One region of the Streptomyces sp. NPDC056580 genome, then DNA from elsewhere that is predicted to be linked to it. Evidence: riboswitches for the same ligand, from Rfam matches in the RefSeq annotation. Region 1 holds a riboswitch; the other holds the start of a gene.
The links. A riboswitch is a leader RNA that binds a small molecule or an ion and turns the genes downstream of it on or off. The one in region 1 is predicted to bind S-adenosylmethionine.
Positions count from the first base shown of each region.

Region 1 (4,931 bases):
CCAGCCGGGCGTCCCGTAGCGGGAGTTGATCTCCTCCGCGACCCGCCGCACCTCGGCGGTGTAGTCGCGGTAGATCTCGAGGTCCTGCCGCGAGGGATAGGCGAACGCGATGTGCACCACCCGCTCGCGCCACTCGGGACGGGCCTCCAGCAGCTGCCGGTACGCCAGCAGCCCGCGCACGATGTTCTTGGACAGCTCGGTGCGGTCCACCCGGACGATGGTCCGGCGCCCCTCGCCGACCTCCGCGCGCAGGGCCGCCATCCGCTCGTCCACGTCCGGCCGGTGCGCCCGCTCGCGCAGGAAGTCGGCGTCCGCTCCGAGCCCGTGCACCCCGATCCTGGTCCCGGACGGGATGCCGGGTCCGAGCACCGCGTGGCAGCAGTCCGTGAACGCGTCCGCCCAGCGCTGCGTCAGGAACGCCGCCCGGTCCGCGCCGAGGATGCCGGTCAGCAGCTCGGCGGCGATGTCGTCGGGCAGCAGCCGGAAGTAGTCCGGCGGGGCCCAGGGGGTGTGCGAGAAGTGGCCGATGCGCAGATCGGGGCGGAGCTGGCGGAGCATGCGCGGGGCGAGGGCCAGGTGGTAGTCCTGGATGAGCACCGCGGCGCCCTCGGCCGCCTCCTGCGCCAGCGCCTCGGCGAACGCCCGGTTGTACGCCTGGTAGGAGGCCCACTGGCGGCGGAACTCCGCGTCGAGGACCGGCTCCAGCGGGGTCTGGTAGAGCATGTGGTGGACGAACCAGAGGACCGAGTTGGCGATGCCGTTGTAGGCGTCGTGGTGCACGGCCGCGTCGATGTCCAGCATCCGCACCCGCTGCCCGGCGGTGTCCTCGGCGGGCAGCAGGCCGCCGCCCGCCCGCCGTACCGCCTCCCGGTCGCCGTCGCCGAGCGCGGCGCAGACCCACACCGCGTTGGTGTCCGGCCCGATGGCCGACAGCCCCGAGACCAGCCCGCCCCCGCCCCGTCTGGCGCGCAGCGAGCCGTCCTCGAGCACCTCGTACGAAACCGGGCCGCGGTTGGACGCGACCAGCACCTCAGCAGCGTGCGTGGAAGACATGACTCTCAACCTAGCCCGGCCCGGAAACGCTCAAACGTACGCTCCGCCCGGGAAGGGGGCTGTATACAGCCGTTCTTCCGCGTCCGCCGCGCCGCCCGGCGCACCGCCCGCGCGGCCGCTCAGGCCACCCTGCGGTGCGCGTACTCCGCGATCTCCGCCATCGGCGGCCGCTCCTCGGTGTCCACCGGGTAGGTGCGCGGCTCGAACCCGTCCTCGCCCCGCTCGAACTGGGTGAGCGAGGGTCGCACCAGGTGGCCGCGGGCCAGCCGGAGCTGGGCGGTGCGGTAGATCGCCGCGGCCATCCGGCCGAGCGCCTGCCCGTCCTGGTGCCGGTGCCTGCGCACGCCCACGTCCACCTGGGCCAGCGCGTCCAGGCCCACCAGGTGCAGCGCGTCCACCAGCATGCCGAGCTCCACCCCGTAGCCCACCGGGAACGGAAGCTGCTCCAGCAGCGAGCGGCGGGCCGCGTACTCCCCGCCCAGCGGCTGCACGAAACCGGCGAGCTGCGGCCAGTGCATGTTCAGCAGCGGGCGGGCCATCAGCTCGGTGACCCGGCCGCCCTGCCCGGCGGCGCCCCCGAGCGGGCGGTCGTACATCGCCTTGACCAGGTCGACGTCCGGGTCGGTGAGCAGCGGGCCGACGATGCCGAGCACGAAGTCCGAGGAGAACTCCCGCAGGTCGGCGTCGACGAAGCAGACGATGTCCCCGCTCGTCGCCAGCAGCGAGCGCCACAGCACCTCGCCCTTGCCGGGGACGGCCGGTATGCGCGGCAGGAGGGCGTCGCGGTGCACCACCCGGGCGCCGGCCGCGGAGGCGACCTGGGCGGTGCGGTCGGTGGAGCCGGAGTCGACGACGACCAGTTCGTCGACCAGCGGGGCCCGGCGCATGAGGTCCCGGCGGACGGCGGCGACTATCTCGCCGACCGTCTCCTCCTCGTTGAGCGCGGGCAGGACGACGGAGACGGACAGTCCGGTGCGCTGCTTGGCGGCCAGGACTCCGTGCAGCGGACGGTCGGCCACGGACCAGGAGCGGGTGGCCAGCCAGCGCTCGACTTCTTCCAGCACGGTCTGCGGCTCCTCACTTTCGTGATCACACCTGACGGGAGTGATGCATCTCGCGGTTCGGACGACTATCTCAACTGTCCCGGCCGTCGGTTACAGTCTTGAACAACGCCGATGACCATCGCATGTCGGGGGTCGCCCGGCGTTCACAACCGAATACCGCTCATCCAGAGGGGCAGAGGGACACGGCCCGATGAAGCCCCGGCAACCCCCCTGAGCCGCACTCGTCATCGCGAGGCTCCCGGCCAGGGAAGGTGCCAAATCCGTCTCACGGCGAGATGCGTCGTGAGGAAGATGAGGAGAAAGGGCCTCGCCTCCATGGCTGTGCAGACAGTTGCAAGCACCAGCAATCCCGCCGTCGACCTCGGCCCCGCCGCTGCCCTGAGCTGTCGCGAGTGCGGCCACCGGGTACCCCTCGGACCTGTCTTCGCGTGCGAGGAGTGTTTCGGCCCGCTGGAGATCGCATACGACTTCTCCGGCTACGACGCCGAAGAGCTGCGCCGGCGCATCGAAGCGGGCCCCGCGAACATCTGGCGCTACGCGCCCCTGCTGCCCGTCCCCGCCGACGTGGCCGACAAGCCCAACATCAACCCGGGCTGGACCAAGCTCGTCAAGGCCGACAACCTGGCCCGCGAGCTGGGCGTCAGCGGCGGCCTGTACGTGAAGGACGACTCCGGCAACCCGACGCACTCCTTCAAGGACCGTGTCGTCGCCCAGGCCCTGGAGGCCGCGCGCGCCTTCGGCTTCACCACCCTGTCCTGCTCCTCCACCGGCAACCTGGCCGGCGCCGTCGGCGCCGCCGCCGCCCGGGCCGGCTTCCGCTCCTGCGTGTTCATCCCGCACGACCTGGAGCAGGGCAAGGTCGTCATGGCCGCGGTCTACGGCGGCGAACTCGTCGGCATCGAGGGCAACTACGACGACGTGAACCGCTTCTGCTCCGAGCTGATCGGCGACCCGGCCGGCGAGGGCTGGGGCTTCGTCAACGTCAACCTGCGGCCGTACTACGCCGAGGGCTCCAAGACGCTGGCGTACGAGATCTGCGAGCAGCTCGGCTGGCGGCTGCCGGACCAGATCGTGGTCCCGATCGCCTCCGGCTCCCAGCTCACCAAGATCGACAAGGGTCTGCGGGAGCTGATCGAGCTGGGCCTGGTCGAGGACCGTCCGTACAAGATCTTCGGCGCCCAGGCCGAGGGCTGCTCGCCGGTGTCGACCGCGTACAAGGCGGGCCACGACGTCGTGCGGCCGCAGAAGCCGAACACCATCGCCAAGTCCCTGGCCATCGGCAACCCGGCCGACGGGCCGTACGTCCTGGACATCGCGCGCCGCACCGGCGGAGCGGTGGAGGACGTGACGGACGAGGAGGTCGTGGACGCCATCAAGCTGCTGGCCCGCACCGAGGGCATCTTCGCGGAGACGGCGGGCGGCGTGACCGTCGGCGTCACCCGCAAGCTGCTCAAGGACGGGCTCCTGGACCCGGCGAAGACCACCGTCGTCCTCAACACCGGCGACGGCCTCAAGACCCTGGACGCGGTGGCCGGCACCGGCCTCACCGCCACCATCCGCCCGAACCTGGACTCCTTCCGAGAGGCTGGCCTCGCATGAGCGTGACCGTTCGCATCCCCACCATCCTGCGCACCTACACCGGCGGGCAGGCCGAGGTCGCGGCCGAGGGCGCGACCCTCGCCGAGGTCATCGAGAGCCTGGAGGAGAACCACACCGGGATCGCCGCCCGGGTGCTGGACGACCAGGGCAAGCTGCGCCGCTTCGTCAACGTGTACGTCAACGACGACGATGTCCGTTTCGAGCAGGGCCTGCAGACCGCCACGCCGGACGGCGCCGGCGTCTCGATCATTCCGGCCGTCGCCGGCGGCTGACCGAATGCCCGATCATTACCTTCGGTAACCCCAGTTGCCGATCGTTCATTGAATGGCCTCCACCGTGAGAGAAACGGAGGGGGCCATTCAGTGTGATTGAGCACGGTAGAGTTGGGGAACCTGCCCCCGGATCGTGGGCCGGGAACCTTGGATTCGCCGCGGTGCACCCGACAAGAAGCAGCCAAAGTGCGGGCTCTCTCTGCGGCTTTTGCGTATTTTATGGGGCCCGACTTGCCCTGAATTCGGGCGAATTCACGCTACATTCCGGACCGTTCGCGTCCATATTTCTCGTCCGATTGACCTGTTGCAGACGGCAGTTGGGCAGATACATTCAGCGGCGGTCGACGCGTTCCGGCGCACGCCCCCGGCCAATGGGGGGTGAGGTCTGACCCGGGTCCGCGAAGTGCGGATCTGTGCAAGGGCCAGTAATAGGGGAGTTAGGCATGGCTCAGGGCACCGTCAAGTGGTTCAACGCGGAGAAGGGGTACGGCTTCATCGCGGTCGACGGTGGTGCGGACGTATTCGTCCACTACAGCGCCATTCAGATGGACGGCTACCGCACCCTGGAAGAGGGCCAGCGGGTGGAGTTCGAGATCTCGCAGGGCCAGAAGGGCCCGCAGGCCGACATGGTTCGCCTCAGCGCCTGAACGTTTCTTGCACGAAGGGCCCGCACCTCGCACAGGGTGCGGGCCCTTCGCCGTGCCCGGCGCGCCCTCGCGCGCGCCGGGGCGGGGGGCGCCCGCGCGTCCGGGCCGCGCGCGCCCCCTTGTTCGCGGGGGCCGACAGTGCCCCGCAACCCCGAAGGCGCTTGCACTCGACCATGCCGAGTGCTAATCATTGGCGTTAGCACTCTGAAGGTGAGAGTGACAGTGAGGACCGGGTCGGTGAGGCCCGCAGGCCAAGTGGGGCAAGGAACCACGCGGCCGGCGAGCCGTCCGTCGCG
Region 1 covers NZ_JBHTVE010000014.1:130,424-135,354, reverse strand. Annotated here, with positions in the region: gene ACFQ9Z_RS29060 (trehalose-6-phosphate synthase) at 1-1,053, opposite strand, end outside; gene ACFQ9Z_RS29055 (glucosyl-3-phosphoglycerate synthase) at 1,173-2,117, opposite strand; SAM riboswitch class I at 2,275-2,415, shown strand; gene thrC (threonine synthase) at 2,433-3,716, shown strand; gene ACFQ9Z_RS29045 (ubiquitin-like small modifier protein 1) at 3,713-3,988, shown strand; gene ACFQ9Z_RS29040 (cold-shock protein) at 4,432-4,635, shown strand.

Region 2 (4,931 bases), on a different contig from region 1:
CATCATCCCGGGAAGGAAACGCAAGGACACCACGCGGGGGACCTACACGATCACGGGGGACGCGGTGTTCTACCCCACCACTGCGGCGCCGGACACTCTGGGATTCACCCGGGGCGGGGCCGCGCCCGCCGGGGGCCTGTACAGCACCTTGTCCGACCCGTCGGGGGCCATCGCGGCCAGCGGACTCACCGCCACCGGCCAGCCAGTGCGCTGCCGGGTCCACGTCTCGTGGGACAGTTCCGCGAGCGACAGGTACTCGGTGGTCACCATGACCTGAGCCGAGCGGGCGCTGGGCGATCGCCGACCGGGGCGGGGTCGGCCGCGCTGGTAACACTCGACCTCACCGAGGGCGATGAGGCATCCGGGCCCGGTTCCGGCCGCGTCGTGGATCACGGCCTCGGGGAACATCGGTACCGTGGCTGTCGTCAAGTCGGTGATCATCCCTCCGCGTCCAGCATCTCCGCGTGCCTACGCGATTACTCGACCAGTGCTTCCGAACCCGTCGCGGCTACGGCAGGCGTGGTGCGTGCCGCTGTGAAGGTTGCTGGTGTGTCGGCTGCTCCGGATTCGGCGTCCTGGAGCGTGCGAATCCAACCCTTAATAACTGAGCGATGTGGTTACGGATGGTCGCCTCATTGCGGAGCGCGGTCGTCGGGCCCACGGAGTTCGCATCGAGCCACTTCTGCGCGTGGCCGGGAAGGTTTACCAGGGATCTTGATCACATGGCGAGTACCGTCGGCCGCCCCTGAGGAGGCTCGTAACCACACGGGATTAGTGACCTCGTGCCGGCGTCCTCCCCATTCGGTGCAGCAGTCGCATTTGGGGGGAGGAGTTGTTAGCGAGCACGCCGTCGGGAGCGGCAAAGAACCGATGAGTTGTTTCTGCAGCGGTGGGCGTTTCCGGCAACCCTGCGTAGATCGCGTCAAGATTTTCTTCGATCCACGCCACGAGGCTGCCATCGAGGGCGTCGTCCAGGTTGACAGCCCGTGCGAGGTCCCAGGTGTGGACAGCGCTGTCCGTGACTCTCAGGGCAAGTGCCTGCTGGCCGGACACCGGGCCCAAGGGATAGTCCAGAACCCGCTGAAGAGCACCGGTCTCCCCGAACGCATGGGCACACTCGCGTACGGACAGGGCGTACGCGCCAACCGGATCCGTGCCCAGCGCGTCGGCGTCCCGCAGCCGCAGGAAAGCGGCGGCGCCACCGCCATGCAGCAGACTCACGTAGTTGAGGTTTCCGCGAGTCATGTGGTTGACCAACTCCCGCACGTTCCACTCGGCGCAGGGAGTTGGCCAGGTCCACTGCTCGGATCGCACTGCTCGCAGCTTCTGTTCGAACTCGGCGCTGGACCCGAGGAACCGATCGATGAGCCCCTCAAACACGTTGACCATGTGACCCAGCATGCTCGCTTCGGGCAGCCGGGTCCGGCGGGTATCGGACGTCAAGGTGGAGCTCTCGGTCCACCCGCCACCCCAGCGCCTACCAGGCATCGCCACCTGGAAACGGGGCCGTAAGCGAAGAGCCGGGTCTCTGACCTGCGGCCGTGCAATCGATCAATGCTGCGACCTGCGACTTAGCTGTCGGTGGTTGTCAGCGTTGATCGTCGTTGAGCACCCCCGCACGGCCCAGAGACGGCCCCGAGCGGGAGGGCTAAGACAAGGACGACTGGACGACTGTTGGCCACTTAGCGTGCCCGACGGGTCGGCACGGTCCCTGCGACTCTCCACGGCTACGCTGACGCGGGAACGCCCCGCAGCGCGTGGCTGCGGAGCGTTCCTAGCGCCTAGTGGCGTTTAGTCGACTGCCTGCCCGTTGCCCGTGCCGCCCCTGCAGGTCCCGGTGCCGGGGTTGGCCGGGTTGGGGGTCCAATCGACCGTTCCGCCGCCGTCGGTGCACTCACCCGGGGTGAGGGCATTGATGGCGCCCTGGCTTGGGGTGAGGTTGGCGGCGGTGGCGGTGGCGGCACCTGTGAGGCCGAGTCCGGCGAGGGCTGCCGTGGCGATGCCAGCGGCGAGGATACGTCGAATGCGCATTCGGTTCCCCTTTCACGGATTGCCTTGATTGGGGCACTAATCAGCTTGATGTTCATCCATGTGGGTGGCACGTCACGTTGGGCCGTTCGGGTGACATAGCTGTCGGATGCGGGGTCGGTGGGGCGACCCGCCGGACAGCACACCTAGGTCGGCGTAGCGACTTTGGCCGGGAGTTTCAATGACCGAGTCAAGGCTGCGGCCGCCCTCCACTCGTGAGGGCGGCGCCTCGTCCCGGAGGTCGTCTGTGCCTCAGCCGACGAAAGCCAGCCACGACGGCGGGCGCGCCGACCGATCGGGTGCGCGTGTGTCTAGCTGCAGCCCTGACGGCCTCAGCCACGCTGCTGGTTTCGGGGCCTCGGGGTTACAGCATGGTCAGAGGCACGTGGCAGCGTGTCCAGTGGACGCTCCAGTCGCCGTCGAGCGGGGTGTAGCCGGCCTCCCGCACCCGTTCCGTCGCCTGTTCCAGGTGGCTCCGCAGTTCGTCGAGACTGCCGCTGCCCAGCTTCTGGCTGCCAGCGTCCAGTTCCAGCTGGAGGTACATGACGTGGTCCTCTCCCCGGTGCTCCGCACTGAACTCAACGGTGTAGAAGCCGTTGCTGCCCTGGCTGTAGATGGACACATAGTGCTGCGTGATCTCGTCTGGATCGAAGCCGTACTCTTCGAACACTTCAAGGGTTTCGTACGGCGGGTCCGTGACGTCGCAGGAGCTGCACCACCACTGGATCTGCCACGGACCGTCCGGGGCCCACCCCTCCTTTTCCAGCCTCGCCTGGGCGAGTTCGGTGAGGGTGGTGAGCGTTTCGAACCAGTCTCTTTCGATGCCCGCGGTGATGTCGCCGCCCAGGTGATGGGCCGACTCCGTCCCCGTTCCTTCGGCGAAGTCGTCCACGACCGTCAGAACGCAGCCGGTGTCCTCCTGGTACTCCACCTTCGCGTACCGCCGCTTGTCCGCGTCTCCCCGGTGAATGCCGGGCATGCCGGCCCCCGTTCGGGCCTCTGTTCCGTCGGCCTCCTCGCCTTCCGCAGACACCGGGTCCGGGTTCCGGGGCCCGACGGGTGCGTGCCGGTGAGGATTGAGGCAGACCGACTCCAACCGGGCCTTTCCGATACGGCTGCTGATCAGCGATCCGGGAACATGCTCCCCCTGACTGACAGCACGTACCTGAAGGGGTCGGTCCTCGCCGCGGTAGAAGGCGATGTCGAATCCGCTGTCGAGCCACTCGTCGAAGATCTCGTCAGTTCCAGGCCGACCGGAGCCGCTCGCCTCAGCCGTGCAGAACAGCGCCCGGGCAGCGTCGAGGCCGGTGGTCACCAGTCCCGCGCGGTCCGGCTCTGCGACTGCGGACATGGCGGGTCCGGGCGTCGGCTCAGGCTTCTGGGCCTGTCGCCCCGTCGGCACTGCGGGGATCGCGTCGGAAACGGGCACGGGCGGTCAACCCTCCGGAGTCGATGGACCCCGGTAGTGCACACCCGCACCCCGGTGATCTGCGGTTTCCCAACGCACCGCGCGCTGGGCTGGTCGTCCTCCGGGGCATCCGCGGCAAACGGGATGTCGTCCAGCAAGCCGGGGCTTGACGCTGGAACTCGTGACCGGGCGCGAAGCTAACACCCGTCTGGATCTTGCACAATGTGATCCACAACGCTTTACCCCTTGAGCGGTGGTGTGGCAACATTCCGCTCGGTCACGACGCCGATCGCGCCGAAGACTGGCTCCCACAGCCGTGTGGGACCGAGCACCGATCTCCCTGCCGGTGGGTAAGGGGGTCCTTCGTTCACAGGAGGCCCTCATGCAGGTCACTGACGCTGCGACCACACCCCAGAACTGGGAACTCTTCCGGCGGACGGTCGTCGATATCCGATTCCCGGACCGGACGGTACGGGTCGAACCGTGTCCGCAGGGCATGGCCCAGGATCCTTTCCCTGAACTCCTGGGACCTGTCGGCACCGCCGCCCTCCACGTCGTCACGTCGTGCGACCTCCACGGCCGTCCCACCCTCGCCGAAGACAACGCCCGCACCCAGGCCCGGCTCCTCGACGAGCTCGACCGGCGAGGGCTGGCGCCCGCTGCGGGAGGCGATGCGCACGGCACCCACATCCAGCAGAGCGTCGCGATCGCCGGCCTGAACGACTCGACGGCGCGTGAACCGGGGCGGTGCTCCGGCCAGGACGCGGTCTTCGCCTGGACCCCCGGCGCCCGGTCTCTGCTGTCCTGCGACGGCGGCGCAACGGACATAGGCGCCGTCCTCGTGCGTGACGCTATTGGGGCCATCCCCGCGGGTGCGGGGAGCAAGCGAAGGGCGCCTGGAGGGGCTCCCGCAGCTCCTACAGCACCGCCGCCCGCCGGGCCAGAGACAGCGCCGGTCAGTCCGCCCGTCTGAGCAGCGGCCGGCCATCGGAGGACAGCGCACGTCCATCGCTGCGTGATGCATACGCACCCCCTGCGTGCGGGCCGTCCGACTCGACATCCGAGTCCGGCGACCCGTGGCGTACCCCCGAGAAGCAACCACCTCGAGCCAGAAGGAACCCCATGGCCACGAACCGACAGATGAGCCGCGCCGACTACGAAACCATCTCCGCGGCCATCGCTGAATCCGACGACCAGGACTTCGACGCCCGCCGACACATCGCCTTCAACCTCGCCGCCGCCCTCACCGGGACCTCGGACCGCTTCGACCCCGTGCTCTGGCTGACCCAGTGCGAGGTCGGGCCAGTCTCCCCGGCCGACGTGGCGGGCTGGACGAAGCGCCTGGAACTACGCGTGCTCTCCATCGGCAGGCGGCGCCGCAACAGCCTCAACATGGGCTACACCGATACGGAGCAGTACATCGACGCCGACGACAACCCCCTGGATCTGGAGCACAAGTAGGGACCATCCCCCCGGGCGGGGAGCAGAGGTCGCC
Region 2 covers NZ_JBHTVE010000006.1:199,297-204,227, forward strand. Annotated here, with positions in the region: gene ACFQ9Z_RS14685 (DUF4157 domain-containing protein) at 1-277, shown strand, start outside; gene ACFQ9Z_RS14690 (TIGR03086 family metal-binding protein) at 772-1,389, opposite strand; gene ACFQ9Z_RS14695 (hypothetical protein) at 1,792-2,031, opposite strand; gene ACFQ9Z_RS14700 (hypothetical protein) at 2,393-3,457, opposite strand; SAM riboswitch class IV at 3,514-3,623, opposite strand; gene ACFQ9Z_RS14705 (DUF3293 domain-containing protein) at 3,933-4,409, shown strand; gene ACFQ9Z_RS14710 (hypothetical protein) at 4,559-4,897, shown strand.
Region 2: it holds a riboswitch for S-adenosylmethionine, as region 1 does, so the genes downstream of both, ACFQ9Z_RS14700 (hypothetical protein) here and thrC (threonine synthase) in region 1, are expected to answer to the same signal.